DNA from 2 places in the Oryzifoliimicrobium ureilyticum genome. Region 1 is predicted to be linked to the other one. Evidence: predicted binding sites of a transcription regulator. Region 1 holds the regulator's gene; the other holds the start of a gene.
The links. The regulator PhoB, encoded in region 1, activates phosphate uptake and scavenging genes when phosphate is short. The targets are predictions, from matches to a motif close to TGTCATNNANCTGTCAT.
Positions count from the first base shown of each region.

Region 2: the regulator PhoB is predicted to act here: its motif matches at 4,435-4,451, upstream of VQ830_RS01655 (inorganic phosphate transporter).

Region 1 is NZ_JBBBVQ010000039.1:2,452-18,237, forward strand. It holds gene VQ830_RS27535 (O-succinylhomoserine sulfhydrylase) at 1-277, shown strand, start outside; gene apaG (Co2+/Mg2+ efflux facilitator ApaG/CorD) at 545-937, shown strand; gene VQ830_RS27545 (Hsp33 family molecular chaperone) at 1,054-2,043, opposite strand; gene argF (ornithine carbamoyltransferase) at 2,131-3,048, opposite strand; gene VQ830_RS27555 (aspartate aminotransferase family protein) at 3,092-4,291, opposite strand; gene VQ830_RS27560 (GcrA family cell cycle regulator) at 4,697-5,227, shown strand; gene phoB (phosphate regulon transcriptional regulator PhoB) at 5,389-6,072, opposite strand; gene phoU (phosphate signaling complex protein PhoU) at 6,100-6,813, opposite strand; gene pstB (phosphate ABC transporter ATP-binding protein PstB) at 6,859-7,644, opposite strand; gene pstA (phosphate ABC transporter permease PstA) at 7,667-8,500, opposite strand; gene pstC (phosphate ABC transporter permease subunit PstC) at 8,504-9,481, opposite strand; gene pstS (phosphate ABC transporter substrate-binding protein PstS) at 9,545-10,603, opposite strand; gene phoR (phosphate regulon sensor histidine kinase PhoR) at 10,882-12,141, opposite strand; gene ppk2 (polyphosphate kinase 2) at 12,466-13,347, shown strand; gene VQ830_RS27605 (hypothetical protein) at 13,483-14,658, opposite strand; gene VQ830_RS27610 (NAD(P)H-dependent flavin oxidoreductase) at 14,919-15,786, shown strand, end outside.
Region 2 is NZ_JBBBVQ010000001.1:329,885-345,670, reverse strand. It holds gene VQ830_RS01685 (EAL domain-containing protein) at 1-699, shown strand, start outside; gene VQ830_RS01680 (zinc-binding metallopeptidase family protein) at 705-1,790, opposite strand; gene VQ830_RS01675 (CsbD family protein) at 1,928-2,119, opposite strand; gene VQ830_RS01670 (YqgE/AlgH family protein) at 2,232-2,837, opposite strand; gene VQ830_RS01665 (protein-disulfide reductase DsbD domain-containing protein) at 3,104-3,820, shown strand; gene VQ830_RS01660 (peroxiredoxin) at 3,893-4,381, shown strand; gene VQ830_RS01655 (inorganic phosphate transporter) at 4,587-6,176, shown strand; gene VQ830_RS01650 (metal ABC transporter ATP-binding protein) at 6,618-7,355, shown strand; gene VQ830_RS01645 (metal ABC transporter permease) at 7,352-8,224, shown strand; gene VQ830_RS01640 (metal ABC transporter solute-binding protein, Zn/Mn family) at 8,236-9,138, shown strand; gene VQ830_RS01635 (Dabb family protein) at 9,195-9,503, opposite strand; gene rnhA (ribonuclease HI) at 9,634-10,074, opposite strand; gene VQ830_RS01625 (homoserine kinase) at 10,071-11,036, opposite strand; gene ispH (4-hydroxy-3-methylbut-2-enyl diphosphate reductase) at 11,171-12,172, opposite strand; gene VQ830_RS01615 (SURF1 family protein) at 12,242-13,012, opposite strand; gene VQ830_RS01610 (DUF983 domain-containing protein) at 13,005-13,388, opposite strand; gene VQ830_RS01605 (chloramphenicol phosphotransferase CPT family protein) at 13,521-14,171, shown strand; gene VQ830_RS01600 (glycosyltransferase family 4 protein) at 14,205-15,236, opposite strand; gene VQ830_RS01595 (cytochrome c oxidase subunit 3) at 15,325-15,786, opposite strand, start outside.

The sequences.
Region 1 (15,786 bases):
CGGTGGCTCGACACTGGTTGCTTTTGAGGTGAAGGGAGGAAAGGAGGCCGCCTTCGCGCTGCAAAACGCATTGGAGATCGTCAAGATTTCCAACAATCTCGGCGATGCGAAAAGCCTGATCACGCATCCGGCAACGACGACACACAAGAACCTGTCGGATGAGGCTCGTGCGGAATTAGGCATCTCTGCCGGTATTCTGCGCTTGTCCGCCGGTATCGAAGATACCGACGATCTGCTTGAGGATTTCGACAAGGCTCTCTCGGCGATCAGGGCGTAACGCGTATCTGCGCCGAAGGCTCGGTGTCTTACGAAGCCTTCGCGGCTCACTCTTCGTTTCGCTCAATAGTCTCTTGAGCGGAACGACAAATGGTGACCTCGACAGTGTCGGAAGAGTGCCTTCGCCCTCGGCCCATTACGGGCGGTAACCTTCCGCGTTAGGCTTAACAAGAGCTAAATGATGCATTTTCTCTCCGTTTAGACATAATACGCTACTATGAAACTGGCCAAAAAGGTTGCCAGGCGAATTTGCATCACGGTGTAAGACATGTATCGCGCCCTTACGCGAAATATTGAGGTGGTTGTCGAGCCATTTTACCTGGAGGAGCAATCCGATCCAGAAGACAGCCGCTACGTGTGGGGCTACCGGATCGCGATCACCAATCAATCTGATTTGACCGTCAAGCTCATCAATCGGTACTGGAACATCACGGATCAAAACGGTGTCGTGGATGAAGTCTCCGGACCGGGCGTCGTGGGCGAACAACCTGTTTTATCGCCGGGAGACACCTATGAATACTCATCCGGCTGCCCTCTGGACACGCCTTCAGGCCTGATGTTCGGCCATTACGAGATGGAAGCCGACAATGGCGAGGTTTTCGAAGTGAAAATCCCCGCCTTTTCCTTGGATTCGCCCGGTCTTCTGCGTACGCTGAACTGAAATATTCGGGATGGGCGAAAGTCCGAGCAACCCGTCGTCAAAGCATAGGCCCGAACATCCATTGGACCTTCCGGCCTGACTTAGGAGAGCAGCTTGTCCACTGCTCCCACGCTTGATCAAGTCGCCGGAAACTCATCCGGCTTGAAGCGGTAAACCGTTGAGCAAAACTCACACGTCACAGCAATTTCGCCGTCTTCGGTGCTTGCCTCGATTTCCTCAGCGGAAAATCCTTCAAGAACGCTCCTGATCTTGTCTTTCGAACAGCTGCAGCGATCGAAGACCTGTTTTGGCTCGTAGACGCGAACGCCCCGTTCGTGGAACAGTCGGTAGAGCAAGCGTTCTGTCCCGACCTGCGGATCAGTCAATTCGTCAGCGTCAATCGTTTCGACCAGCGATCGAGCCTCAGACCAGGAATCGTCCTCCTGGTGAAGAGTCGATCCGTCATCGCCGTCACCGCCGTGCAGATCCGGTTGTCGCATCCGGTCGGGAGCTTCAGGCAGGAATTGTGCAACAAGACCACCCGCCCGCCAGTGATGGCGCGCTTTTCCGTCCTCACCTCTGTCGAAAAGCTCGGCAGCAGCAAGTCTCACTCTCGTCGGAATTTGCTCCGACTGGCGGAAATAGGTGCCGGCAATCTCCTCGAGGGTGGCGCCATCGAGCGCGACAATTCCTTGGTAAGGCTGCGCAAAGCGACCCTGATCGATGGTAAACGCCAGGACGCCCCGGCCAAGCAGCTGCTCCGGCTCGGCTCGACCTTCTGCTACCGCTTGCCGAAGCGCTGCCTCGTCAAAGCGCGCATAGGCACGGACATTCTCCGGCGTAGAGAAATCAGCGACCAAGAGATCGACGGGACCATCGCCTTTTGTCTGAACCGTGAACTTGCCTTCAAACTTCAAAGAAGTTCCCAGCAAGACCGTCAGGACGATCACTTCGCCCAATAGCCGAGCAACGGGCGCCGGGTAGTGGTGCCGCTCCAGAATTGCGTCCAGCATCGGACCAAGCTGAACGGCACGACCGCGTACGTCGAGCCCTTCCACCTGAAAGGGTACAACATGATCGTCGCCAGCCAGGGTTAGATCTCCCAAAGTGACGGCGGTGTCTGCCATGGTTTTACTCCTCAACATCTGCCGGAGACAAAGCCTGCCGGCCCGCGGTTCACCACGGGCTCTAGCCGGCGTGGCAAGCGGTAGGGTTCAGATTGCTCCCAGGCACCAAGCAAGAATGGACTTCTGCGCATGCATACGGTTTTCTGCTTCATCGAACACCACGGACTGCGGGCCGTCGATCACCTCGTCCGTCACTTCCTCGCCACGATGGGCCGGCAGGCAGTGCATGAACAACGCATCCTTGTTCGCCCGCGCCATCAAGGTGGGATTCACTTGGAATGGTTGGAAGACATTATGACCTCGAGCCCGATGCTCCTGGTTCATGGAAACCCAGGTATCGGTCACTACGCAATCGGCGCCTTCGACCGCACGGTCGGCATCATGATAGAGCCTGATCTCGGCACCCTCATTGCGAGCCCAGTTCAAATAGTGATCCTTCGGCTCGGAACCAAGAGGTACCGCCATATTCATTTTGTAGCCGAAACGGGCTGCCCCTTCGACGAGGGAATGCAGGACATTGTTGCCATCACCGGTCCAAGCAATTGTCTTACCGCTGACAGGCCCACGATGTTCCTCAAAGGTCATGATGTCAGCCATGATCTGACACGGATGGGTATCATCCGTTAGAGCATTGATGACAGGCACCGTTGCATGCTCAGCAAGCTCCAGAAGACGAGAATGCTCTGTTGTGCGGATCATGATGGCATCGACATAGCGCGACAACACCTTTGCCGTATCTCCAATGGTCTCCGCTCGTCCAAGCTGCATTTCCGTCCCAGACAGGAACAGGGTTTCGCCGCCGAGTTGACGCATACCGACGTCGAAGGATACGCGTGTTCGCGTCGAAGGCTTTTCGAAGATCATGGCCAGCATCTTGCCCGCCAGCGGCTTGTCGGCCGAGCCAGCTTTGAAGGCCTGCTTGCGCGAAAGCGCATCATTGAGAATATGCCTAAGATCCGGCGAAGAAACAGCCGAAAGATCGAGGAAATGCCGAGTTGAAGTCATATCAATACCCATTGCGTCCTTAAGGAGGACTAAAATCCCTATCTCAAGCGGTCTTGCGGGCCGATTTCATACGCAGGCTTTCAGCCGCCTGCTCGATCCGCGACAGCGCCTCTCGTGCGTCCTGAGCCGTCACCACGAGGGGGGGCAACAAACGAACGACATTGTCGCCAGCTGTCATCGCAAGCATCTTGTTTGCTCTGATGGCCTGCAGCAGTTCACCGACCGGAACCGCGGCCTTTATACCGAGCATTAGGCCTTCTCCACGCACATCTTGAATGATGTCAGGATATCTGTCCTTCAGCGAAGCAAGTCCCTGGCGCATGACAAGCCCGACATCGCGGACATTTTGCAGGAAGCCGTCTTCGAGCACAACATCGAGAACCGCATTGCCAACCGCCATAGCGAGCGGATTGCCGCCATAGGTCGACCCGTGGGTACCCGCTACCATGCCCGACGCTGCTTCAGCCGTCGCCAGACACGCGCCCAGCGGGAAGCCGCCGCCGATGCCTTTTGCAGCAGCAAGAATATCCGGTGTAACGCCGTAGATTTCGTGCGCAAAAAGCCGGCCGGTCCGCCCCATGCCGGATTGAACCTCGTCGAGGATCAGGAGCAAGCCATGTTCGTCGCAAATCTGGCGCAGGCCCTTCATGAAGTCAGGCGTGGCCGGATTGATACCGCCCTCGCCCTGTATGGGCTCGACAAGAATGCCTGCCGTTGCGTCTGTTATAGCTGCGCGCACTGCATCGAGATCGCCAAATGGCACCTGATCGAAGCCTGGAGCCTTGGGACCGAAGCCCTCCAGATACTTTTCCTGCCCGCCGGCCGCAATTGTCGCAAGGGTGCGGCCATGGAAGGCGCCCTGGAAGGTGATAATATGATAGCGTTCTGGATGGCCCTTCGCGAAATGGTAACGACGCGCCGTCTTGATTGCGCATTCGAGCGCTTCTGCTCCGGAATTCGTGAAGAACACCTTATCGGCGAAACTTGAATCCGTTAGCCGCTTGGCAAGGCGTTCCTGCCCCGGAATTTCGTAGACATTGGATAGGTGCCAGACTTTGTCGGCCTGCTCTTTCAGAGCGGCAACAAGATGCGGATGTGAATGACCGACCGATGTCACAGCAACGCCCGAACCGAAGTCCAGATATCGCTCGCCGCCTTCTGTGATCAGCCATACGCCCTCGCCTCGATCGAAACGCAGTGGAGCGCGGGAGTAGGTCTCATAAAGCGGCGTGGTCTCTGCCATGGCGCAGTCTCCGTCGAACAAAGATAAAATGGGAGCCGGCTAATTGCCCCAAACCCAGAAATTAAAAATGCCGCCTTTCGGCGGCGTCTTCACTATCAATCTTCCGCACTGCAATGTCAATAAAACTCGACCTTTAGGCTAAAACACAATAGACCGCGCAGAACGGTACATTTGAACAATGTTGCATAAAAGACTCTCTCAGCAAGCAAGTTGGGGAAAAGATTCGCTGCGATTCGACCGACTCTTGTCACGGAGTCAGCCTCACACTAGGTTAAAACTCAATTACTAGACTGCATAGCGGCGGAACTAGTCACCTAAATGTTGAAGCGTTTCCTACGTCGGACATCGTCCAACGTAAGGCTGACGGATTCTATCGTCACGAGGCGCAGAAAGGCGGATATAGGCATGAATTGGACGGACGAGCGCGTCGAAAAGCTGAAAAAGCTTTGGGCAGAAGGTTTGAGCGCAAGCCAGATTGCAGCACAACTGGGCGGCGTCAGCCGCAACGCGGTGATCGGGAAAGTCCACAGGCTCAACTTGCCCGGTCGCGCTAAAGCTGGTGGCAGCAGTGCCGCAGCCCGTCCGCAGAAGCGCCCAGCGCCCGTTGCACCGCGCGCTACAGGATATCCTCAGCGTGCCCAGACGCGCCCTGCTGTTCGCAGCCAGGAAGCGGTTGTCGTCAAGCAGGAAGTGGATGTCGAAACGGTTGCCGTGCGCCGGCCTTCCACGGACGTCGTCGTGCCAATTTCTCGTCGCCTTGGCCTCACGGATTTGACCGAACGCACGTGCAAGTGGCCTGTTGGCGACCCGCTTAAAGACGACTTTCACTTCTGCGGCTGTGAGGCTTCCGATAGCTCGCCTTACTGCAATTACCACCAGAAGCTGGCCTACCAGCCGGTTTCCGACCGCCGCAAGGTTGCGGCACGGGTCGCTTGATCCACACCGCCTCCGTGATCTTTCAAGCGGGCCTTCGGGCCCGTTTTTCGTTTGGTGAACGCATTCCGCCCGGTGCCCCCCGAAATCGATCAACGAAAATGCCGGAGCTTGGCCCCGGCATCCCGTCACTAACGTTTTTCAGAAGTTACGAGGATGCCAGCTCAGGCTTCCATCGAATAACCCGCCCCGCGGACAGTCCTGATAACATCCTGCATGTTGGAAAAGTTCAAGGCCTTGCGGAGCCGTCCGACATGGACATCGACGGTGCGTTCGTCGACATAGATGTCATGGCCCCAAACGCCATCGAGCAGCTGGGAGCGGGAGAACACGCGTCCCGGCGAGGTCATCAAGAACTCAAGCAGGCGGAACTCGGTCGGACCGAGACGGACCTCCCTCGTCTTGCGATGCACGCGGTGCGTCTCGCGGTCAAGCTCGATGTCGCCGCACTTGAGAACCGTCGACAGGACCTCGGGCTTTGCTCTGCGCAGCATTGCCTTGACGCGTGCAATGAGTTCCGGCGTCGAAAATGGCTTGACGACGTAATCGTCGGCGCCCGTCGATAAGCCGCGGACGCGTTCGCTTTCTTCGCCGCGGGCCGTCAGCATGATGATTGGAAGGCGCTCGGTTTCCGGCCGCATGCGAAGGCGGCGGCAGAGCTCAATTCCAGATACGCCCGGCAGCATCCAATCGAGGATGAGAAGGTCAGGCGCCCGTTCCTGCAAGCGAATTTCCGCTTCGTCACCGCGTCCGATCGTTTCAACGTCAAAGCCTTCGGCCTCGAGGTTATAACGAAGGAGGACGCTGAGCGCCTCCTCGTCTTCAACAACTGCAACTCTCGGTGTCATTAAAATAGCCTCTGCGTTATCAAAAATTTATTCAGTCACGGCACCGACCGTGTTGGCAGTATCGTCCTTCGGACGCTCGCCTTCCGGCTGTGCCCCGGTTGCCATGTAGTAAATCGTTTCTGCAATATTGGTGGCATGATCGCCGATGCGCTCGATGTTCTTGGCACAGAACAGCAAGTGCGTGCAGCTCGTGATGTTGCGCGGATCTTCCATCATGTATGTCAGGAGTTCGCGAAACAGCGAGGTGTACATCGCATCGATTTCTTCGTCGCGCTCACGGATCGATGTCGCTTTGTCCGGCGCCCGATTGGAATAGACGTCCAGAACCTCCTTAAGTTGCACAAGGGCGAGTTCAGAAAGATGTTCCAGCCCGCGCGCCAGCTTGCGAGGAACGCCAGTACTTTGAACGGCGATCACGCGTTTGGCGGTGTTCTTGCCAAGATCGCCGACCCGCTCCAGATCGGCAGCGATACGGATGGACCCCATGATTTCGCGCAGGTCAGCCGCCATGGGCTGGCGGCGTGCGATGGTGATGATCGCCTTTTCGCCGATTTCACGCTCTGCACTATCGAGTATGACGTCGTCCGAGATCACTTTCTGGGCAAGGGCGACGTCACCGTTCACGAGCGCGCGCACGGCGTCCGAAACCATTTGTTCGGCAAGACCGCCCATCTCGGAAATGCGGCGGGTCAGATACTGAAGGTCGTCGTCGAAAGCCGACATGAGATGTGTGGATGGCATTTTCGTTCCTCTTAACAACGGCTGCTGAGTGACGAGACGCCGAAATCAGCCGAAACGTCCGGTGACATAGTCCTGCGTGCGCCGCTCGCGCGGCGATGTGAAAATCTTCGCGGTTTCGTCGAATTCAACGAGTTCACCGAGATACATGAAGGCCGTCTGGCTGGAAACGCGGGCAGCCTGCTGCATGTTGTGCGTGACGATCACGATCGTATAGTCGGCACGCAACTCGTCGATCAGCTCTTCGATCTTTGCTGTCGACAAGGGATCGAGAGCGGAAGCCGGCTCGTCGAGGAGAATGATCTCAGGTTTCACGGCAACTGTACGGGCAATGCAGAGACGCTGCTGCTGACCGCCGGAAAGGCTCTGTCCGCTGGCGTGCAGCTTGTCCTTGACTTCATTCCAAAGGGCGGCGCGGCGCAATGCCGCTTCCACACGCTCGTCCATTTCAGCCTTGCCGATGCTTTCGTAAAGCCGCACGCCGAAAGCAATGTTTTCGTAGATCGACATCGGGAACGGCGTCGGTTTTTGGAACACCATCCCAACCTTTGTGCGCAGCAGGTTGAGGTCCTGCGAGCGGTCGAGAATGTTTTCTCCGTCGATCAAGACCTTCCCGTCAGCCCGCTGTTTCGGATAAAGCTCATAGATGCGGTTGAGTACGCGCAGGAGCGTCGACTTTCCGCAGCCGGATGGGCCGATGAAGGCGGTGACGCTGCGCTCTGGAAGCGAAAGCGAAATGTTCTTCAGCGCTTTCGTCTCGCCATAGTAGAAGTTGAGACCTTGGATCTCGATCTTGGTTTTCTGAGTCACCGGTTGCGGGACTGTCTGTTCCATCGAAGCCATCTTCGCTACTTTCCTATTTGCGTCCGGTAAGGCTGCGAGCAACGATGCTCAAACCCAGAACTGTCAATGTGATGATAAGGGCGCCGGTCCAGGCCAGATCCTGCCATTCCTTGTAGGGGCTGAGTGCGAACTGGAAGATCGTGACCGGCAGGCTTGCCATCGGCGCATTGATGTTGCTGCTCCAGAACTGGTTGTTCAATGCCGTGAACAACAGCGGCGCAGTTTCCCCGGAAATACGGGCGATGGCCAAGAGAACGCCCGTTACCATCCCGGAAAGCGCCGCTCTGTAGGCGACCGAACGAATGACGATCCAGCGCGGCGCGCCGATTGCCGTGCCCGCCTCACGCAGAGCATTCGGCACCAGATTGAGCATATCCTCGGTGGTGCGCACCACCACAGGAATGACGAGAACGGCAAGGGCAATCGATCCGGCCAGCGCCGAGAAATGCCCCATTGGCCGAACGACCAATTCGTAGATGAAGAGGCCCACAACGATCGATGGCGCCGACAGAAGAATGTCGTTAATAAAGCGCACCGCCGTAGTCAGTCGCGTGAAGCGTCCGTATTCTGCCATGTAGGTGCCGGCGAGGATCCCGATCGGCGTGCCGACGATGACGGCAATTACGGTAACGATCAAGCTGCCCATAATCGCGTTGAGCAGGCCTCCTGCTTCGCCCGGCGGTGGCGTCATTTGCGTGAACACGGCGATCGAGAGACCGGAGAAGCCTTTATACAGCAAGGCACCAAGGATCAGAGCAAGCCATAGAAGGCCGATGCCAGCTGCGACAGCGCAGAGCCACATCATGATGCCATTGGTGGCTTTACGACGAGAATAGATACCGGACATCGATCAAGCTCCCGCCTTCCGTTCGATCCGCATCAGCATGTAGCGCGCCAGAGCAAGGATCAGGAAGGTGATAAAGAAGAGGATTAGACCGAGCGCGATCAGCGACGACGTATAAATCTCGCCATCCGCTTCGGTAAATTCATTGGCAATTGTCGCCGAGATCGTAGTGCCCGGCGCAAAAAGGGAGCTGCTGATCCGGTGCGCGTTGCCGATCACGAAGGTGACGGCCATGGTCTCACCAAGTGCGCGGCCAAGGCCGAGCATCACACCGCCCATAATTCCGACCCGCGTATGCGGAATGACGATGCGACGTACCACCTCCCACGTCGTGCAGCCAATTCCGTATGCAGACTCCTTCAAGACCGAGGGAACGGTATCGAAGACGTCTTTGCTGATCGATGTGATGAAGGGCAGCACCATGATCGCCAGGATCAGCGATGACGTCAAAACGCCGATGCCATAGGGCGGCCCGGCAAAAACGCTCGACAGTCCCGGAATGTCCTGAAAGGCATCAATCAGAAAAGGCTGGAAATGAGTCTGGAGGAATGGGGCGAAAACGAACAAGCCCCAGATGCCGTAGATGATGCTCGGAATGCCAGCCAGTAGCTCGACAGCAATAGCGATCGGGCGCCGCAGAGGGCGTGGACAAAGCTCGGTCAGGAACACGGCGATCCCTAGTCCGATCGGCACGGCAATCAGAACGGCAAATGCCGAGGTGACCAGCGTTCCGTAAATCGGAGCAAGGGCGCCGAATTTTTCAGTGACCGGGTTCCAGCTTTCAGTCGTCAGGAAGCTGACGCCGAAATTCGCAAGTGCAGGCCAAGCACCGACGACAAGCGAAACCGCAACGCCGCCAAGGAGCAAAAGCACGAGAATAGCTGCTGCACGCGATACGCCGTGAAACAGTGCATCCGTCAGCGCAAAACGCCGAACAACCTTTTCACGTCTGGTGTCGACGTGCTCCGCAACTGACAAGGTCATGCCCCGTATTCCCCAAGAAAACACACAAAAGAGACGGGGAGAGGCAACCTCTCCCCGCTGAGATTACTTAGAAGCGAAAACCGGCTTGCCATCCTTGCCAACGATTTCCTTGGCCCACATTTCCTCAACGCTCTTTACAACCGCTTCCGGCATTGGAACGTAATCGAGTTCGGCAGCCATCTGAGCACCGTTCTTGTAGGACCATGCGAAGAACTTCAGAGCTTCCGCAGTGGCAGCAGCATCTTCTGGCTTCTTGTACACCAGGATCCAGGTTGCAGCCGTCATCGGCCAGGAGTCAGCACCCGGCTGGTTTGCCAAGATCACGCCGTAGCCCGGCTTGGAGCTCCAATCAGCGTTGGCAGCAGCAGCGGAGAAGGACTTTGCCGTCGGCTCGACCTTCTTGCCATCCTTGTTCAGCATGTCGGCATAGGTCAGCTTGTTCTGCTTGGCATAGGCATATTCGACGTAGCCGATCGAACCCTTTGCCTGCGTGACGTTGTTGGCAACGCCTTCATTGCCCTTGGCGCCGATGCCGACCGGCCATTCGAGGGCCGTATTGACGCCAACCTTGTCTTTCCAGTCAGCGCTGACATCGCCGAGGTAGTAGCTGAAGTTGTAGGTGGTGCCAGAGCCGTCCGAACGGTGAACGACAGCAATCGCCTGCGAAGGAAGCTTCGCGCCTGGGTTCAGCTTCTTGATCGCTTCATCATCCCACTTGGTGATCTTGCCCATGAAGATGTCGGCGAGCGTCTTACCATCGAGCACCAGTTCGCCGGGCTTTACGCCCTCAATGTTGACGACAGGCACGATGCCGCCCATCACCATCGGGAACTGAGCAAGACCGATGGATTCCAGCTCTTCGCCCTTCAAGGGCGCGTCCGATGCGCCAAACGTGACGGTCTTGGCCTTGATCTGCTTGACGCCGCCGCCAGAACCGATCGACTGGTAGTTCAGACCGTTACCGGTTTCCTTTTTGTAGGCATCAGCCCACTTTGCGTAGATTGGATATGGGAAGGTCGCGCCAGCGCCGGAGATGTCAGCAGCTTGCACAAGGCCTGCGCCGAAGCTCATCGAAACGGCGATCGCCGCAGCAAGAGCAACAGGGCGAGTAAAATAAGTCATGGATGTCTCCTCAAAGATATCTTCGGTCCCTACCCGGCACCGCCGAATGAAGGGCGGAATGACACGGATTACGTCGCTGCACCGCCATGAGAACAGAGGATGAGACCTCTTCTCCCATGGCTAAGTCCATTCGTTGAAAATCCACCGAGCCTGTCTGACCGGCTTTCCGCCCGACTGTGATAAACTGACAACGCATTCCTTCTATGTCAGTTTGACGAAGGATTTATGACAGTCTATCCAATTGTTTTAATTGTATAATTTTTTAGACACACGAAATTTCAAAATCTGACCGTAAATTCCGTGCCTTTGCCAAGCTCCGACTTGACGATCAATCTGGCGCGATGACGCGTCAGGATATGCTTAACGATTGCGAGCCCAAGGCCCGTGCCCTTCTTCGAGCGACTGTCTTCAACACTTACTCTGTAGAAACGCTCCGTCAGGCGCGGAACGTGTTCGGCGGCAATCCCGGGGCCTTTGTCGACCACACTGACCTCGACCGGATCGCCAGGAACAGTCTTGACATAGACGTCGACCTTTTGCCCCTCCTGCCCGTATTTGCATGCGTTCTCGATCAGATTTTCGAAAACCTCATGTAGCTCGTCTCGATCTCCGGTGACCTCAGCCTTTCCTTCAGGCAGGTGCAGTTCGATCTCGACCCCAACATCCTCCGCCAATGGCAGAAGCGAATCCCGCACATGCTCAAGGAGCGGCACGAGATCGACCTTCGCATCCGGTGCGATGTGGGATTTTAGCTCTAACCTTGAAAGAGACAGGAGATCGTCCACCAGACGGCTCATACGGGTCGCCTGATCGAGCATGATTGCCAGAAAGCGCTCCTGGGCCTTGTGATCGGACTTGGCTGGGCCCTGAATGGTTTCGATGAAGCCGCGCAGAGAGGCAAGTGGCGTGCGCAATTCGTGACTGGCATTCGCAACGAAGTCAGAGCGCATCCGGTCGATGCGTCGCAACTCCGAAATATCGCGGAACGACAGGACGAAGAGGCGCTGTGTTTCGCCATCATTCATGCCTTGCGGGATGTCCACGGGACAAATCCGCACGATGTAGACGCGTTCTGACGGCAGCCGCTCGGAATGCTCGATTTGATTTGCTGCATTTGTCGCGATCGTTTCGCGCACCATGTCGAGAATGCCTGGAGAGCGAAGGAGCGAAGAAATATGCGCTCCAAGAACAGCCTCGCCAAAAGCACGTTCGGCGGCGCGGTTCTGAAACTGCACGGCGGCATCGTCGGAAAGCACCATGGCCGGGATATCCAGTGCGGCCAAGGTCGCCGACACCTGATGCAGAGCGTTCTCGTCGCGCTCTGTCTCCTCTTGATGTTCAACGGGAAGATCCTGAACGCGTTCAGATCGTGGCCAGAAGACCGCGACGGTCATGACGAGAACGAAGGCGAGGACACTCCAAGGGTTAAGTCCCGCAACAAGCGTAACGCCCGCGACCAATGCGGTCGCCAAAAGAACCGGAGCATCGGCTCTGGCACGGGCAATGAGAGCATCCGTTCTTGAGCTTTCTTCCGCCACATCATTCTCCAGGCGATTCGTACTTTGACAGCTTTTGAATCCTGCTTGATATGCTCAGTTCATGACAGAAGTATTCGGCCAATCCTAGATCTTGCTCAGAACACCGCACATCAAATTGATATCGGCCAACCGGCAAACGTCGCAGGACGCGATCGACCTGAAGGGCCCGTTGCGAAAAATGAACATACCGAAGGTCGAACGCGTTACCCGAGCGTTTGGGCGGCTTACCGGATGGGCCTTGCGCTCGATGCGATCGTCCCGCACGGTAAAAAGCTTTTTGGCAATAATGTCCTAGATGAAACATCGATGTAGCAGGAGAGTCTTATGACCCAGGATGTCGAAAGCAGGGAAGTCGAGCTGGAAGTTCACGGCAAGAAACGCCTTTTCGATGTCGACGATCCTGTCCTGCCCAAATGGATTGACGAAAATGCTCTGGAGTCCGGAGGCTTTCCCTACAAGAAGAAAATGAAGGGCGACGAATATGATGAGGAGTTGAGCAAGCTGCAGGCGGAGCTTGTCAAAGTACAATTCTGGCTCCAGGCGACCGGAAAGCGCGTGATGGCTCTCTTCGAAGGGCGCGACGCGGCTGGCAAAGGCGGCGCGATCGCGGCTTCGTCCGGGCATATGAACCCACGACTTGCGCGCGTCGTCGCTCTTTCGAAGCCCAATGATCGCGAGCAGGGACAATGGTATTTCCAGCGCTACATCGCACAGTTTCCGACGTCAGGCGAATTCGTTCTGTTTGATCGCTCCTGGTATAACCGGGCAGGTGTCGAGCCTGTTATGGGGTTTTGCACGCCGCAGCAATATGAAGATTTTCTGGTGCAGGCGCCTCAACTCGAACGGATTATCGTCCACGAAGGCATTTTCTTCTTCAAATTCTATCTCGATATTGGCCGCGAAATGCAGCTGAAGCGTTTTCATGACCGACGGCACGATCCGCTCAAAATATGGAAGCTCTCCTCTATGGATCTAGCGGCGCTCACCAAGTGGCACGATTACAGCGAGAAACGGGACCGGATGCTGAAAGAAACGCACAGTGACTTCGCACCTTGGACCGTCGTGCTGGCGAACGACAAGCGCCGAGCCCGCCTGAATTTGATCCGCCATATGCTTCAAGCCCTAGATTACGACGGCAAAGACGAGGACGCGATCGGCAAGAGCGACGATAAGATCATCGGATCAGGTCCGGGCTTCCTGAAGTAACACAACTTGGTTCAAGGATCTGCGGCAATGCTGGCGCGTTGAGCAGGATGCGTCGATCTCGAAAATATTCCCAACGTTTTTCGGGATTGCTCCTTGATTTTCAGACCGATGCTGCCGCCTGTCATCAGGCGGCACTTATTCGCCGGGCAAAATCCTCACGGAATAAAGATCGATTCCGTTTTGATCTCCATCGACATCGCTGTTGATGAAAAGCGTGCCTGCATTACCTGGGGTAGCGCTTCGGTCAAAACGGACCTGCAGAAGCACATCCTGTTTTTGCCGCGTAACGCGAAAGCGATGACGGGCGCAGTCGCCGAGCGACTTGAAATCACACTCGACGGTAATTTGCGTCGGCTTGTCGGTTGAGGCCTGCAGCGTCACCGCGATCGTCGAGGATTTGCCTTGAAGCTTGTCCAATATATCCGCCGGGATGGGTATTCCAGCACTTCCGTCTTTGTCCGAACTCCTGGAGATCAGGCGGATCGCCGGACCTTCGGCTTCCGATACGGGCTGAGTTTGCAAGGAAGAACCTTTGATCAACTTCCCGCTATCTGACGCCTGGAAGACCGATATCCAGTCCTGAGAGAAATTGTTCTGTGGGTCGATCGAAGTTCCCGTCGGAGGTCCCCCGGCAGTGTTTTCATCGCCGTCGTAATCCTCTGGCGCAGTGGTTGCGGGCGGATTGGCAACGCTGGTGTCGCGCTGCGAAGGAGAAAGCAAGAGCCCCGAGGTTTTCACCCACCAAGCTCCGATGCCGATGAAGGCAAGAACGAGACACCAGAGCAGAAGGCGCGAGAAGAACTTCCGCGGCTTGCGCGTCACAACGGCGCGCTCGGGGCGAAAATCGGCGGACGGCTTCGCTTTTGCCTGGGTGGGACGCGCCTCTGCAGTCGGCGCAATATCGAGGTCTGCCCCACGAGCGCTCACCCCATCGAGCGAAGCATCGTCATCGACGTCTGGCTGATACGGCGTGTGGCGCGTCTCACCGCCCAGAGAAACCTCACTCGGCGACGCTCGCCGTGAAGAGGGTTCGGGTATTTCGACTTCAGGAGGAACTGGTACTTCGGACGGCGGCGGGGGGCTCGGCCTCGGCGGGTGAAGCCTTGCACGCTCCTCCGCCTCGATCTTATGGATCACCTCTTCCAGCCTGTGGCGATGGCCGGCCACGGTCTGGGGATCGGTAATATCCTGCTTGCGCAATCCGGTCTCAAGCGCCTGGCGCGCCGACTGGTAAATCCTTGCTCGCGCCTCTGGATTATCGCGATCAGCGCCTTCGAGCGCTGTTCTGATAGCCGTTTCCAATCCGCTCACACCAGGTCCTTCATCGTGCCGCCGAGCCGACATGGGTCCAGCTCTCAATTCTTTAAAGCGGTAACCGTCCATTTTGCAAACCGCAAGCCTCGTCGGAGATTACGCTTGCCTCATCCGGAGAAATTAACAGCCTGCACCGCCTTGAAGAGGAATATTTCCTACTGCTCTGCCCGGACACCAAAAGGAAGAGACCCGGCTTTTCCAAATGGAAAAGCTCTGCTATTTCTTACCTTTCCGTAAACGTCAATTGATGGTGATGCATGACTGTTCCTTCTGTCTTATCGCAACTGAGACTTCCGGTAATCGCATCTCCATTGTTTATCATCTCTCATCCGGCTTTGACGATTGCGCAATGCAAGTCGGGTATTGTCGGTTCTTTTCCTGCACTCAATGCCCGGCCTGAAAGCCAGTTGGACGAATGGTTGGCGCAAATAACCGAAGAACTTGCAGCGCATAATGCGGCGCACCCAGAAAGACCTGCCGCACCTTTTGCAGTGAACCAGATTGTTCATATGTCGAATAAGCGCCTGGAACACGATCTCGGTCTTTGCGTGAAGTACAAAGTACCAATCGTCATTTCCTCGCTCGGCGCTGTCCCTGAGGTCAACGCTGCCGTTCACTCCTATGGCGGCATCGTTCTGCATGATGTCATCAACAACCGGCATGCCCATTCAGCAATCCGCAAGGGAGCGGACGGATTGATTGCGGTGGCCGCTGGCGCAGGAGGACATGCCGGCAGCCTCTCGCCCTTTGCACTCATTCAGGAAATCCGCGAATGGTTCGACGGCCCTCTGCTTCTTGCGGGGGCAATCGCGACGGGCGGCGCGATCCTTGCCGCCCAAGCGATGGGCGCCGATCTTGCCTATATCGGCTCCCCCTTCATCGCGACGGAAGAAGCGCGTGCCTCTGAAGCTTATAAGCAGGCCATCGTCGAAGGCACGGCCGCCGATATCGTTTACTCCAATTACTTCACTGGGGTTGCTGGAAACTATCTGAAACCATCCATCCGCGCTGCAGGCCTCGATCCCGACAATCTGCCACAGGCCGATCCGTCGAAGATGGATTTTGAGAGCGCATCCAGTGGCGCCAAGGCTTGGAAGGACATCTGGGGCAGCGGCCACGGCATTG
Region 2 (15,786 bases), on a different contig from region 1:
GATGCCGAAATCGCCGGTTTCGAAGCTTTGGTCCGTTGGGAGCATCCAAGACGCGGAACCATGTCGCCCTCTGACTTCGTTCCGATTGCAGAAGCCTCTGATTGCATTGGCCAACTTGGCCTGTTCGTTCTGGAACAGGCGACGCATGACCTCATGATGTGGCAAAATCAGACTGGCGATCTGCCGATTTTCATGTCGATCAATCTTCCGAGTGTCCAGCTTCTCAATAACGAACTTTACGAAGACATTCGCTCAATCCTGGCAAAGACTCATTGTAATCCGCAACGGCTGAAACTTGAGCTGACCGAAAGTATGGTGATGGAAAATCCCGAGCAAGCCCGGCTTGTTTTGACGAAGCTCAAAGACGCAGGGCTCGGTTTGGCGCTGGACGACTTCGGCTCGGGGCATTCCGCCCTCGCCTACCTAACCCGCTTCCCATTCGACACGCTAAAGCTCGATAAGAGCGTGGTCCGCGACACCAGTGATAAGAAGGCGACGGTGTTGAAATGGGTCGTTTCCATGGCGCGTGAACTCGACATGAAGGTTATTGCGGAAGGAATCGAGTCAGACGAGGACGCGGTGGAGCTTGCAAAGGTTGGATGCCCTTACGGGCAAAGCTTCTTGTTCGGTCCGCCGATGGCATCCGACGCCGTATTGCGGCTTCTGAAAGAGCGTTTCCCTCTGACAAAGCGGGCGTAACTATTTCATGCCGCAGCGCGGGCACCTTTGTCGGCCTGTCCGTGCAAAAGCCGATGCAGATAATCGAGCTTTTCGACGACAGGCGGCGACAGCACAAAGGGATAAGAATCGGGCTGGCCCATGCTGCGCTGGATCGCATTGATGGCAACGCTCAGCGGCACCCATGCTTCCACAAGCTGAGTTGCGCTTTTCGCCCGATATGGCGCGAAGTCCACTTCCGCGGCAATCTCTTCATGTCCACGTGGGTCAACCACGAGGCCGAAGGAACGCGCGGTCTCTAGCGTATCCACGATGTGCAGATAATGCGCAAAACACTCCGCAAAGTCTTCCCAAGGGTGAACCGAGGCATAGGAACTGATGAAGCTGTTTTGCCAGTCGGGCCTTGGTCCGTTTGCGTAATTGGCCTGAAGAGCCGCAGCATAATCCTGACGCTCATCGCCAAAGACCGATCGGAACGTGTCGAGACCACCTTGGTCGCGAACAAGCTTGTTCCAGATGAAATGGCCAGTTTCGTGCCGGAAATGTCCAAGGAGCGTACGATACGGCTCGTTCATCTGCGTTCGGATCTGCTCACGCGTCGCATCGTCGGCTTCGGCAGCTCTGATGGCAATAACGCCCTCATCATGACCCGTCATGGCTGGAACCACCGTCCCGTCGGCCTCGACCTTATCTTCCAGAAAGTCAAAGACGAGGCCACCTTCTGGATCTTCAGTCCGGGTAGGATGCGGCAATTGCAACCTAAGAAGCGAATAAAAAAGATGCCGCTGCGCCTGACTGATGCGCCGCCACCGCTCTACTCCCTCAGACGTGTCAGTATTGGGAACGAGGCGATTGTGACGGCAGGCGATGCACAGCGTTTCTGTCTCATCAGCTTCTATGAGCCAGTTGCAGATGTCCAAACCTGCGTTGCCACAGAAGCGAACGGCCTTCCGGTCTCGCCGAACTGTATGCCACGTGCCTTCGTCGACAGCTTCCAGAGCATACATGTTTAGGTCATTGGGCAAAAAGCCAAGCCGATGCGCACATCTAACACATTGGCGATTGTCGAAATGCACGACGTGATCGCAACTACCACAGGAAAATAGCCGCATAAGGCTCCCGATCGCCCGCTAAGCAGCAAGCGTTGACGACCCAAGGCGGTCAGAAGCTTGCCATCACTACACTGATTGTGATTGTCTAATTTTCAAAAACAAGGGCTCGCCTGATGCAGACGAGCCCTGTTATCTCGTTAGACGCGATCGACCGCGTCCTTCAATTTTTCCTTGCCTTTGCCGACAGTGCTCTGGGTCTTGCCTTTCGCTTCCTGTACAGCGCCCTTGGCGCGCATGGAATCGTCACCAGTAGCTTTACCTACGGCTTGCTTGACCTTACCAGCAGCTTCATTGGCTTTGCCGGAAATCTTATCGCCCGTGCTACCCATCTTGAAGTCTCCTCTTGTTGTCGGCGAGATGCCTTTTACATCGAGACAACGTAGAGGGGACTATTCCGTTCCAATCGAAATCTTTCCCATCAGCAATGTTTGTGGCGAAACCTTAGGCGTGACCCGCTTCCGTAGACAGCATGGCTGCGTTCACCCCGATGCTCGCCAGGGCACGCTCATATTTGTCATCAAGATGCGGATCGAAAATCAGATCGTCAATCGCGGCACAATTCAGCCACCCGTTATTGGCAACCTCCTGCTCCAACTGGCCAGCAGCCCAGCCTGCATAGCCCAGTAACATGGTCGCACGCTTTGGGCCGCTGCCTTTCGAAATGGCACGGACAATATCCAGGGTGGCCGTCATACAAATCTCGTCGCTCACAGGGATGCTCGACTCAGTCAGATAATCGTCGGAATGAAGGACGAAGCCCCTTCCATTCTCAACGGGGCCACCCGTTTGGATAGGAAAATCCCGCGCATTATCCGGAAGCAAAATTGCTTCCTCGTCCTTGATCATCTCAAGATGCATCAGGACATCCGTGAATGTCAGGTTCTGCGGACGGTTGATAATGAATCCCATCGCGCCTGCATCGGAATGCGCACACACATAAATGACTGCGCGCGAAAACGTCGTATCGCTCATGCCGGGCATCGCAATGAGGAACTGGCCGTCGAGAAAACCGCGTTGCCGTCTATTCTTGAGCGTCGATAGGGACATCAACTCCTCCTGGGCCAAGCTTGTTTCGGGGTTCATAAAAGAAACATGGGGCAAGGTAAGAGATCAATCAACCGAAAATGAACAATTAAAGCCGGCTGTCTTCTGGCTGACGTAAAAGAAGTGCGCTAAAGCTCCGTATCACCATGAAAAACAGCGCTTCTCTTTTCTTTATATATTTTTTTTCTCTGGCATTTTTTGCCTTGTGCGAGGCACCATCCGTGGCGCTGGCGGCCAGTAGCGCTTGGATCGAGGGAGATGGCGGGCGAATGCGGCTTGTTGCGACCGAGCCCGCGAAAGACGGCTCTGTCGAAGCGGCTTTGCAAATCGAACCCAAACAAGGCTGGACGACCTATTGGCGCGAGCCTGGCGAAGCCGGCATCCCGCCGCAAATCACGACTGCTTCAGGAAGCGGACTTTCGATCGACGGCATCGGCTACCCGACACCAAAGCACCTCGTCAATGCTGAGATTGACGAAATCGGTTATGATGGACCCGTCACCTTTCCCTTCTCGCTTTCCCCTACGGCGAAGGGCAGTTTCCCCAGCTCCATCAACGTCAACGCCTTCATTGGCCTATGCCGCAATATCTGCATACCTTTTCAAGGCAGTTTCGAGGTCGCCCTGATATCGAGCCGATCGGAAGCCATCGATAAGGCCATTATCCAGAGAGCAAAGGCTTCGCTACCTCGCCCCCCGACTTCCGATTTCGAGATCATCAGCCATCGCCTTTCGCCTGATTTTCGCCGTTTATCGCTGACCTTTCGCCTGCCTCACGAGGATGGAGGACCTGCGAAAGTGATCATCGCAGGTCCGAGCGGATATGTTTACACGCGTGTGCTTGCGGCAGAGCGGAACGGCAGCACGTTTTCGACGGACCTTGCGATCGACAAATTGCCAAAGGGATATTCCCCGATAGGCAAGAGTTGGACTGTGGTCGCAATCGATGAGGATCGCGCCATCGAGGCGCCGCTTGCCTTCCCCTAATCGACTCCTATAGTTGGCGCAGTGACCGACATAGGATCGGCTGACCTATTTTTAATTTCATTGGAGCACGTCATGACAATTGCAATTGGTGATAAAATTCCTTCTGCTACTTTCAAGGAAAAGACCGCTGACGGCCCGGTTGAGATCTCCACGGACGCATTGTTTTCCGGTAAAAGAGTCGTTCTTTTCGCAGTCCCCGGCGCTTTCACGCCGACTTGTTCGCTTAATCATCTTCCCGGTTATCTCGAAAATCGCGATGCTATCTTGGCAAAAGGTGTCGACGACATCGCAGTCGTTTCGGTCAATGACTGGCATGTCATGGGCGCCTGGGCGCAATCATCCGGCGGGATGGGCAAGATTCACTTCCTGGCGGACTGGGATGGAGCTTTCACCAAAGCGCTTGGCCTCGATGCGGACTTGTCTGCCGGCGGCCTTGGCGTCCGATCCAAGCGCTACTCGATGCTTGTCGACAACGGCGTCGTGAAAACACTCAATGTCGAAGAAAATCCCGGGCAGGCTACCGTTTCGGCAGCTGCCACGATCATCGAACAGCTGTCGTGAAAAGGACGCCCGTAGAGTGAGACGACGTAGCTGAAAGCTTGCGCGTCAGGTCCTGTCATAGGGCATTCACAGAGCCGACCTAATTTCGGATCACTTGGTGCATGGTCTACCCTGACGGGAACGCTATGCACGCGTCCGATTTCATAAGAAAACGCTGTATGTTCAACCGGACATGCAGCGTTTTGGGTCAGAAAAGGCTTTGCATATGTCTGACGTTACGGCCGACCGCTCGCATCCTCTCGAAACTCGCCACGCATCTGCCAAACTGTTCCTTCCGATCTTCCTGATCGTGCTTCTCGCCGGCCTTGGCTATATCGCCTATGCCCTCGGCAACGAGCTGGCAAGCGCCGAAGCGGTTCCGTGGATCCTGCTTGGCATCGCGCTCCTGATCGCGCTCGGCTTTGAATTTGTGAATGGGTTCCACGATACCGCCAACGCAGTCGCCACCGTCATCTATACCCGCTCTCTGCCCGCTGAATTTGCCGTCATCTGGTCGGGTTTTTTCAATTTCCTCGGTGTGCTGACCTCAAGCGGAGCGGTTGCCTTCGGCGTTCTGTCGCTTCTACCGGTCGAGCTTATTCTTCAGGTCGGCTCCGGATCTGGTCTTGCCATGGTTTTCGCGTTGCTGATCGCAGCCATCATCTGGAACTTGGGGACCTGGTATTTGGGCCTACCCTCGTCCAGCTCTCATACGCTGGTCGGCTCGATTATGGGTGTCGGCCTTGCCAATCAATTCATGGCGCCCAGTGGCTCCGCGACAAGCGGCGTTGACTGGTCGCAGGCCACCAATGTCGGGCTGTCCCTTCTGATCTCACCGATCATCGGGTTCATTCTATCTGCCATCTTGCTTCTCGTGATGAAGCTCTTGGTCAAAAACAAAGAGCTATACCAGGAGCCCAAGAAAGGCGCTCCGCCTCTCTGGATCAGGGCTATTCTGATTTTTACCTGTACAGGCGTCAGTTTTGCTCATGGGTCTAATGATGGCCAGAAAGGTATGGGCCTCATCATGCTCATCCTGATTGGTCTCGTTCCGACTGCTTTCGCCCTGAACCGGACACCAGATGTCAATTACCTGGCAGCTTATAAGCAGGCTGCAGCGCAGGTCGAAACCGCACTGGGTCGGTATGTGGCCCCGAACGCTGTTGTGGAAGCAGCACAAGCAAAAGCCGAAGTTGCCGCCGCTGTAAGGAACCGTGTTTGGAACGAACGGACCGCATCGGCTTTGCAACAATATATCCATCAAACCAGCGGCGAAGTGGCGGCATTTCCAAGCCTGACAGCGGTTCCGACGCATCTTGTCACCAACATCCGGAATGACATCTACCTCATAGGCGAGGCTTTAAAGCTGATCGATAAGCAAAACCTTCTGAAAATGGAGCCCACCGACCTTCAGGCTGTGAAGAACTATCACTCTGCGGTCGACAATGCGACGAAGTTCATTCCCACATGGGTGAAGGTTGCCGTCGCTCTGGCTCTCGGCCTAGGCACCATGGTCGGTTGGCGACGGATCGTCATTACCGTTGGGGAAAAAATCGGCCAGACGCATCTCAGCTACGGACAAGGCGCCGCAGCCGAATTGGTCGCTATGGCGACGATCGCCTCGGCTGATCATCTGGGATTGCCGGTCTCGACGACACATGTTCTTTCGTCAGGCGTTGCCGGGACCATGGCCGCTAACGGATCCGGTCTGCAGTGGTCAACGGTGAGAAACATGGCGGCAGCCTGGATTTTAACCCTACCTGCATCAATCGCGCTGTCTTTCGTGCTGTTTCTCATCCTGCGCCAAGTATTTTGAGGGTTTCTAACCCTCATCGCGTTGCCAGGAGAGCTATCTCCAGGCAACGCTCAGCCTTTCCTACCTCAAAGACTTGAGCGATCCCTTCTTCATCGCAAATGCCATGAGCCGTGGGATCGCAGTCGAGGGGCACTCATTGCAGTGTGATACGGCGCATGTAAGCGGCCATATTTGCCGACAAGTCACCTGCCGCCACAATCGTGAGCTGATCGGTACGCACCGCTCGTCTGTATGCAGTCAACGCCTGCAGCAAACAGCCTTTCTTTTGCCATAATTGTTATACCATAACACGTAATGTTATTACGTACGGCTACATTTCATGAAGGTCAATTTTGTGTCCAGGGCTAGCTTGTTATCGCGATCAGCGGCCGAACGTATCATTTCCATCATCGCTATTATTTGCCTCCTGTGGCTTGCGATTTATTGGGCGGTGGCCCTTCTATGAGCCAGGCAATACGTCTCGCAGATGTGACCGTCGCCTATGAGCGTCATCCGGCGGTTCATCATGTCAGCGGAAGTTTCGATACTGGAAGCTTGACCGCTATTGCCGGGCCAAACGGCGCCGGAAAATCAACACTGCTCAAAACGATCATGGGCGAATTGAAACCTGCTTCGGGTCGTGTCGAACATCGATTGGCGCCTCTCGACCTCGGTTATTTGCCGCAGGCGAGCGAGATCAATCGTCGTTTCCCTATCTCCGTCTTGGATACGGTGCTTCTGGGTGCCTGGCGCACCAGCGGGGCCTTTGGACGCATCGGAAGACAAGCGCGTGTTCGAGCTGTCGAGGCGCTAGGCGCAGTAGGCCTGCAAGGATTTGAAAAACGCCACGTGGGTTCCTTGTCCGCTGGTCAATTTCAACGCGTATTGTTCGCGCGTCTTCTGCTCCAGGATGCCAAGGTTATTTTGCTTGACGAGCCGTTCACAGCGATCGATGCGCGAACGACGACCGATCTCCTGGAGATCGTCGCGCGCTGGCATGGCGAAGGACGAACGGTTATCGCGGTGCTCCATGATTTTGAGCAAGTTCGCGCTCACTTCCCAAAGACCTTGCTGATAGCGCGCGAATTGATTGCATGGGGCGCGACACCGGAGGTGATGTCTGGCGCCAACCTTCTTCGGGCACGCGCCATGGCCGAAAAATGGGACGATGCGGCGGGCGTATGTGAGCCGACATCATGACCTTTTACGACATCTTCTTCGCACCTTTCGTGGACTATGGATTCATGCGGCGGGCTCTGGTGGCATGCGTATGCCTGGGCCTCGGTTCCGGCCCTATCGGCGTATTCCTAATTCTTCGCCGGATGAGCCTCGTGGGCGACGCCATGAGTCATGCAGTATTGCCCGGGGCTGCGCTCGGCTACCTTATCGCTGGATCGCTGTCCTTGACTGCAATGGGTTTAGGCGGGCTTGTCGCAGGCCTTTCGGTTGCGCTTCTATCCGGGGCTGTCAGCCGCGTCACTGTCCTGCAGGAAGATGCGAGTTTTGCAAGCTTTTATCTGACATCCCTAGCGCTCGGCGTTCTCATCGTATCTCTACGCGGCTCCAACATCGACCTTCTGCACGTCTTGTTTGGAACGATCTTGGCGATCGACGCGACGGCCATTTACCAGATCGGTGCAATCACATGCGTGACACTCTTGGCTTTGGCTCTCATCTACCGCCCACTGGTTGTCGAGTGCTTCGATCCCGGCTTCCTTCGCGCCGTCGGGGGAAAAGGCGCAATCTATCACTTTCTGTTCCTCCTCCTTGTGGTGCTCAATCTCGTTGCCAGCTTTCAGGCGCTTGGAACCTTGATGGCCGTCGGCCTGATGATGCTGCCCGCTGCGATCGCCCAGCTTTGGGCCCGTAACCTACCGCAGATGATGGTTACAGCAGCTGTTGTCGCCGGCGTTTCCGGCTATTTCGGTCTCATCGCATCCTATCATTTTGAACTCGCGTCCGGTCCCAGCATCATTATCACCGCCGCGATCATCTATGGCTTTTCCATTTTTCTCGCGCCCTCAGGACTGATCTGGCGCGCCTTTCCTCGTTCCCACCTCAAAGCATAATTGGAGAATTTATAATGCTACGACGATTGCTCCTTACTGCGGCTCTTCCCCTTGCCTTCGCGGCCTCATCAGCCCTTCCCGCTTCGGCCGAACAGCTAAAGGTCGTGGCCTCTTTCACCGTCCTTGCAGACGTTGTGAAGCAAGTCGGCGGCGATCATGTGAAGGTATCAAGTCTTGTTCCGCCCAATGGCGATCCCCATGAATTCGAGCCGACGCCTGCCAACGCCAAATCTCTCAAGGCTGCTGACGTCGTGTTCGTCAGCGGCGAAGGCTTGGAAGGTTGGATGGACCGTCTAATCACCGCTTCCGGCTATAAAGGGACACCTGTGACGGTTTCCGAAGGCGTTAGCCTGCGGACCATGGAAGAAGACGGGAAAACAATCACCGATCCGCACGTCTGGAACAGCCCAGCCAACGTCAAGGTTTGGGTTAAAAACATCCAGACGGCATTGGCTAAAGCAGATCCTGCCGACGCAGCCGCATTCCAGAGCGGCGCTGAGGCTTATAACAAAAAGCTGGATATGCTCGACGCTTACGCCCATGAGAAGCTCGACAAGATCCCCGAGGATCGGCGAAAGGTTCTGACGAGCCATGACGCCTTTGGGTACTTCGGCCGGGACTACAAGGTGACATTCCTTGCGCCGTTGGGCATTTCGACGGAGAGCGAAGCCTCGGCCGCCGATGTGTCGAAGCTTATCGAGCAGATCAAGACAGAGAAAGTGAAGACCTACTTCTTCGAGAATTCGAACGATCCGCGCCTTGTCAAACAGATTGCAAAGGCAACCAGCGCGACACCAGGTGGCGAGCTTTACGTAGAGGCACTCTCACCTGCAAAGGGACCGGCCCCGACTTACGAGAAAATGTTCCGTTACAACGTCGACCAGCTTGCAGCAGCCATGGCAAAGTCCAGCTGATCGAATGGAAAGCGGCGGCGCTGAGAGGCGCCGCCGCTTCGCCTATGTCCCCTTCGTCAGATCTCCAGATCGAAAACAAGGATGCCGGAGAGGCCGCCATCGGTAGCCGCAACCAGACGTTCGCCAACTGCGACATGGTCTGGATGCGGAAGATAGGCATCGCGGGCTTCAACACTTTCGAACGTGACCGTGAAGCCATCGACAAACCCGCCATGCAGTCCCTCAGGCGAAACGTTGGGGCCATAACTAACCGAGACAATGCCCGGAATTTTCGCCTTCAGCCCACTGACAGCCTCCAGAAGCTCCTTCTTCTCGTCCGCTGATAGAGCAGACTTAAACCGCAGAAACACGCAATGCAGGATCATCGAGATCTCCTCTTCTCTTTGCGGCGGGAGCATAGAGAGAAACGAACGAGACACAAGCTTTCCCAAATCTTTGCGCTTAAGAGGCGATAGCAAGAGCATCTTTTTTCATGAAGGCATAGCAGCAAGCGTTCTAACGTTTTTTGAACGGCTCCATGCCCTTACGCGCAAGCTCATCTGCCCGCTCGTTCTCTGCATGGCCCGCATGTCCTTTGACCCAGTGCAAGGTCACATGATGCCGGTTGCGTGCTTCTTCCAGCGCTTGCCAAAGTTCTGCATTCTTGACTGGCTTTTTGTCGGCGGTCTTCCAGCCATTTTTCTTCCAGCCGTGAATCCATTTGGAAATGCCGTCCTTCACGTAGACGCTGTCGGTATAGAGATTAACTTGGCAAGCCTCTTTCAGCGCGGTTAGCGCCGAGATTGCAGCCATCAATTCCATCCGGTTGTTTGTCGTTTCAGCCTCGCCGCCGAACAGCTCCTTCTCGACCTCGCCATAGCGCAGGACCGCACCCCATCCGCCTGGGCCGGGATTACCTGAGCAGGCACCATCAGTGAACACATCAACCTGCTTCACGCGGAAATTCCATATTCGGTCGTATCGGAGATCTGCCGATGGAAACGGAGCTTCCGCAAATATTCGAGCGGGTCTTTTTTGACGACCAATGCGCCAGCCGGCGTCGTCAACCAGTCGTATAGCCTTGTGAGAAAGAACCGAAGTGCCGAGCCGCGGGACAGGATCGGCAGAGCGGCAAGCTCATCGCCGCTTAGCGGCCGTACGCTGCGATACCCCTCCAAAAGGGCTGTGCCCTTCGTGACATTATAGGCACCATCTTTCTCGAAGCACCACGCATTGAGGCAGATCGAAACGTCATAAGCGAGCAGATCGTTGCAGGCAAAATAGAAATCGATCAGGCCGGATAGGCGGTCACTGAGAAAAAAGACATTGTCCGGAAAAAGATCTGCATGAATGACCCCTTGCGGCAATTCCGAGGGCCAATGCTCGGCAAGAAAAGAAATCTCGGTTTCAATCTCCTGCGAAAGGCCTGTCTCCACCTCATCAGCCCGCGCTTCCGATTTATCCCATAGCTCGCGCCAGCCAGCAATCGACAGGGCATTGGCACGCTGGATGGGAAAGTTTTCGCCGGCAAGATGCATCGCGGCCAGCGCCTTGCCCACTTCGCGGCAGTGCTTTGCCTCCGGCTTGCGCAACCACATTCCTTCCAAAAAGGAAATCAGCGCGGCCGGCCGACCGGAGAGTTCACCCAGCATCCCCCCATCCCGACGCTTCAAGGGCAAGGGGCAAGACAAGCCCTTCGCGGCAAGATGCTGCATCAGTCCGAGAAAAAATGGCAAATCATTCTTCTCGACACGCTTTTCGTAAAGCGTCAGAATCAAGGTGTGCTGCGTCGTATGCAACAGGAAATTGGAATTTTCGACGCCTTCGGCAATACCCTTGTACGACAGGAGCTCGCCTGCATCATAGTCCGCAAGAAACCGCTTCAAGTCATCTTCGGAAATATCGGTGTAAACGGCCAAAACGAAATCTCACAATGCGGATAAGACGGACGATGGTTCAACGCTTTGCCTGCAGACGACAAAAACGGCAAGAGGTCGATACTTTCAAGGCGCAATGGTCCCCAGCGATTTACGCCCTGTTCTTGCGGTATAATTCAGCCGTTGACAAAGGCCATGTCTGCCGCGGTTAGTTCGACGCTGCGCAATTCGCGGTTCACCAGAAAATGCTCATTTTCCTGCACCGTTTCTGCCAGTTCGACGCGGGCAGCGAACCGGGTGCGAAACGCCTCGATAATCTCGTTGACGATAACCTCAGGTGCGGATGCTCCCGCCGATAGACCTACCGTCGCAATCGGACCGATTTCATCCCAATCAAGCTCGGATGCGCGCTGTACCAGCAGGGACTTCTTGGCACCGGCACGAAGCGCAACCTCGACAAGCCGTTTTGAGTTTGACGAATTCGGCGCGCCGACAATGAGGAAAAGGTCGCAGCCGGGCGCGGCCTGTTTGACGACCTCCTGCCGATTGGTCGTCGCATAGCAGATGGAGTCAGCAGCCGGCGCTGTCAGCGCCGGAAAGCGCTCTTGCAGCTTGGCGATGACACCAGCTGTGTCGTCAACAGAAAGCGTCGTTTGCGTGACATAGCCGAGATTGTTCGGATCGGTAGGCGCGTATGTCTCGGCATCTTCTACCGTTTCGATCAGGGACACCGAGCCCTCGGGCAACTGGCCCATCGTCCCGATGACTTCCGGATGTCCGGCATGGCCGATCAGAACAACATGCCGGCCCTGGCGATGGTGACGGATCGCCTGTTTGTGAACCTTTGATACCAAAGGACATGTCGCATCGAGATAAAAGAGGTTGCGCGCATCTGCATCAGCGGGGACAGACTTCGGCACGCCGTGGGCTGAGAAGACAACTGGCTGTCTACGATGCTCTTCTGGAATTTCGCCCAGCTCTTCTACGAAGACCGCGCCTTTCGCTTCCAGCCCTTCAACGACGTAACGGTTATGGACGATCTCATGACGAACATACACCGGAGCACCATAGGCTTTCAAAGCAAGCACAACGATCTGGATCGCGCGGTCGACACCGGCGCAAAAGCCACGTGGTCCACAGAGCCTGATGGTCAAAGGAGGTTTGGCAGCGATAGTCATCTCGTTCCCGATCAATTCCAATTGCGGCTGTCTATCCCAATATAGGCCGGAATTGAAGCCACGCTATGATTATGGCTCCGCTCGCCGCCTGCGCTGAAACCAACTGACCGCCGCCATAGCTGCTAACGCTGCGGCAAGCCCATACCAGGTCAGGGCATACTGCAAATGATTGTTTGGCAGATCAATCTGGGTCACGCCGCCAACCGGTAATCCGCCCGGATTAGGTGTTGCGTCCGCATCCAGAAAAAACGGGATGACGCGCGCGGCTTCGAGACCGGTGCTCGCGGCCATGGCATCGAGGTCCTTCCAGTAAAAAATATCGCCGGCGACATCATTGTCCGGAACGATCCACGAGGGCTTCCCGGCAAGCTTGTTCCTTGCAAGGCCCGTCACGGTTATCTGGCCCTCGACCTCGCCCTCCCGTCGTGTCTGCGAAAGCTTCTTCTCATAGGGAACGAAGCCGCGGTTGACGAAGAGGTAGCGCCCGTCCTGAAGTTCAAGGGGCGTATAAACGTAAAAGCCAGTCTGTCCCTGCCATGTTGCGAAGAAATGTCGTTCCCGATCATTCAGGAAATGGCCGGAAACAGACATGCGCCTGTATTCGATATCATCTCCTTTCTCATGCAATCGCTCGATCTGCTTGAGCTCGACTGGTTCAGCTGCGAGACGAGCCGCAATGTCAGCCAGAAGGCCTTCTTTCCAGTGAAGCCTTTCGACTTGCCAGGTGCCGAGCGACAGCAGAATGACAAGACCGACGATCACACCGATGACCGCAAGAACGCTTCGCCGATCAGACCTTTTTTCGATCGGCGGGACTGTCTGATCTAAAAGCTTATTCACTGAGGCGGCCTTCCTGCGCCTTATGTCGAAACTGTAACGCGATCAGAAGACCCTTCATCCAGCGCAGGGTCAGGAGACAAAGAATGACCGTCAAGGGACCGAAAAGAAGAATAAGAAGCCAGACGGGGGGCGAGTACGTCACCTCAGCCCAAAGAACCGACCCGATAATTATGAAGCCGACAATAAGAATGACAAAAACCGCAGGTCCGTCGCCTGCATCGGCAAATGCATAATCCAGCCCGCAGGCATTACAGCGCGGCGCGAGACTAAGCATGCCGGAAAAGAGCCGACCTTGCCCGCACCTCGGACAAAGTCCACGAAGTCCGGTCTTGACCGGATCGACCGGCGCAAAACGGCTATCGTCGTCGCCGCTCATGTGATTCCTCTCCTCCAAAAGCGCCGTATGTACGGCATCATTCTTTCATAGATGCTTGTCATCAGGAATGCCATGAGCGATTTTCGCGCAGCGATTCGCGCCTAAATTGAATAACGAAAAGAAAAAGCTTTTATGGATACTCGTGCTCACAGCGCTCAAATCGTCATTCTCAATGGCGCACCTCGAAGCGGCAAATCAAGCATCGCCAAGGCCATGCAGGCAAGCGCCTCGGAACCGTGGATAAACCTTGGCGTCGATGCCTATTACGAAATGACGCCCGAGCGCCTGCGTCCTGGTATTGGTCTGCGCCCGGGCGGCGAGCGCCCCGATATTGAAGATGTGCTGCCCTATCTTTATGCAGCGCTTTACGAATCCGTTGCCGCCCATGCGGGGCTCGGACTAAATGTCGTCGTGGACATCGGGCACCACGATCACTACTCGCAGCCATTGGGCATACTGCGCGATAGCCTGCGTCGGCTCGAGGGCTTTCCTGTTCTCCTTATCGGCGTACGATGCCCGCTCGACGAGGTCATGCAGCGACGCGCCATTCCTCAGCCGGGGAGAGAGGAACTTTATCACGTTGGCGGCGATGCGAGCACCATCCCTGAACCGGTACGGTTATGGCAGGAGGCCGTTCATATCCCCGGCGTCTATGACCTTGAAGTCGATACATCCCGTTTAACGCCAGATGAATGTGCTGCATTGATCGCAGAGCGTCTGCAGCGCGGTATCCCGTCGCCATCAGCCGCAGAACGGATTGCCGCTTCCAAAAGCAGCCTCTAAGCCGGAGCGCGCCTCAACTTGCTCAAGCTATGCTTAAGGGCTCAGGTCGCGAATGGCCGAGCCCGCCTTGCGCATGGTTTCATCCCAACCTGGCAGCGTCCGCGCCATGGCAATCGCAGCCTGTCGTGCCTGTTCGTAGTGCCCACGCTCTTCAGTCAAACGCACGATCGCCTTGGTCATCGATGCCGGAACGTCATCGGGCAGGATAATTGCGCCCTCACCTGCCCATCCAGCGACGGCGCCGGACGCGGTGGAAATGACCGGCAGTCCCCGGCACATCGCCTCGGAGATCGACATACCGTAGCCCTCATAGGCTGAAGACGCGAGATAAAGGTCGGCCTTGCGCCAACGCTGTTCGAGTTCTTCTGCCGAAAGTTCGCCGGTAAACTCAACATTACCCGAAAGACTATATTGCTCGATGCGTTCCTCAAGCATCTCTACATAATTGGGATAACGCGTTGTGTTGCCGATAATCGCAAAGTGCCAGTTGCGTGATGCCAATCCACCCAGGGCCTCGATAGCAAACTCATAGCGCTTGCGCGGAATAACAGCCCCGAGAGACAGGAACCGCCATAGCCCTGCGCCGGGAGCCGGCTTTTCGGTGATCTCCGGCTTTTCATTGCCTGGCAACGCGACGACCACTTTCTTGGAAGAAATGTCGTAATGCCGAGCAAGATAGTTGCCACTTTCGGTGGAGGTCGCAATCACGAGATCCGCATGCGACAATGCTGCCCGCTCGACATCTCGCTGGTTTTTGCCCGTATTATTCTCTTCGGCAAGCGAATGGTGGAAAATCAGGACAAGCCGAAACTGTCTATTTTGGAGCAGATCTAAAAACATGCAGCCATAAATATGGTCAGTGACCAGGAGGTCTTGCGAGCCGATCTTTGCAAAGAGACTTCTGACGGCTGTCTTCGTCTCTATTGCCGGTTCGGGGAAGCAAACGGGGACCGTGAGACGGCGAAACGAACCGTCTGCGTCAAGCCAGCTGGCCAGATGCTCGTTATATACATAGCCACCGGTGCGGCGCTCGTAATCGTCGCTGATGAAATAGAAAATTGTCATGATTAGCTGAGATCTCTAAAACAAAACGCCGAGCATCCAATGAGGAAGCACGGCGCTTTTGGAACACATAAAGGCTTGAGGCTCTGCGTTAGCCGGCAGCGACGGGCGCACCCCAGCCGCCCCAAATGTAAATGCTGAAGAACAGAAACAGCCAGACGACGTCGACGAAGTGCCAATACCAGGCTGCAGCTTCAAAGCCGAAATGCTGCTTTGGCGTAAAGGCACCGTTCAAAGCTCTGATCAGGCAGACAAGCAGAAAGATGGTTCCCACCAAAACGTGAAAACCGTGAAAACCGGTCGCCATAAAGAAGGTTGCACCGTAGATCGAGTTACGGAACGCAAAAGGCGCGTGTGCGTACTCATAAGCTTGGACGCAGGAGAACAGCACCCCTAGCATGATCGTCAGCACCAGACCCTGGATGAGGCCCTTGCGGTCATTATGGAGCAGAGCGTGGTGTGCCCAGGTAACGGTGGTGCCAGACAAAAGCAGGATCACCGTATTGTAAATTGGCAAGTGCCAGGGATCGAGAACTTCAATACCCTTCGGTGG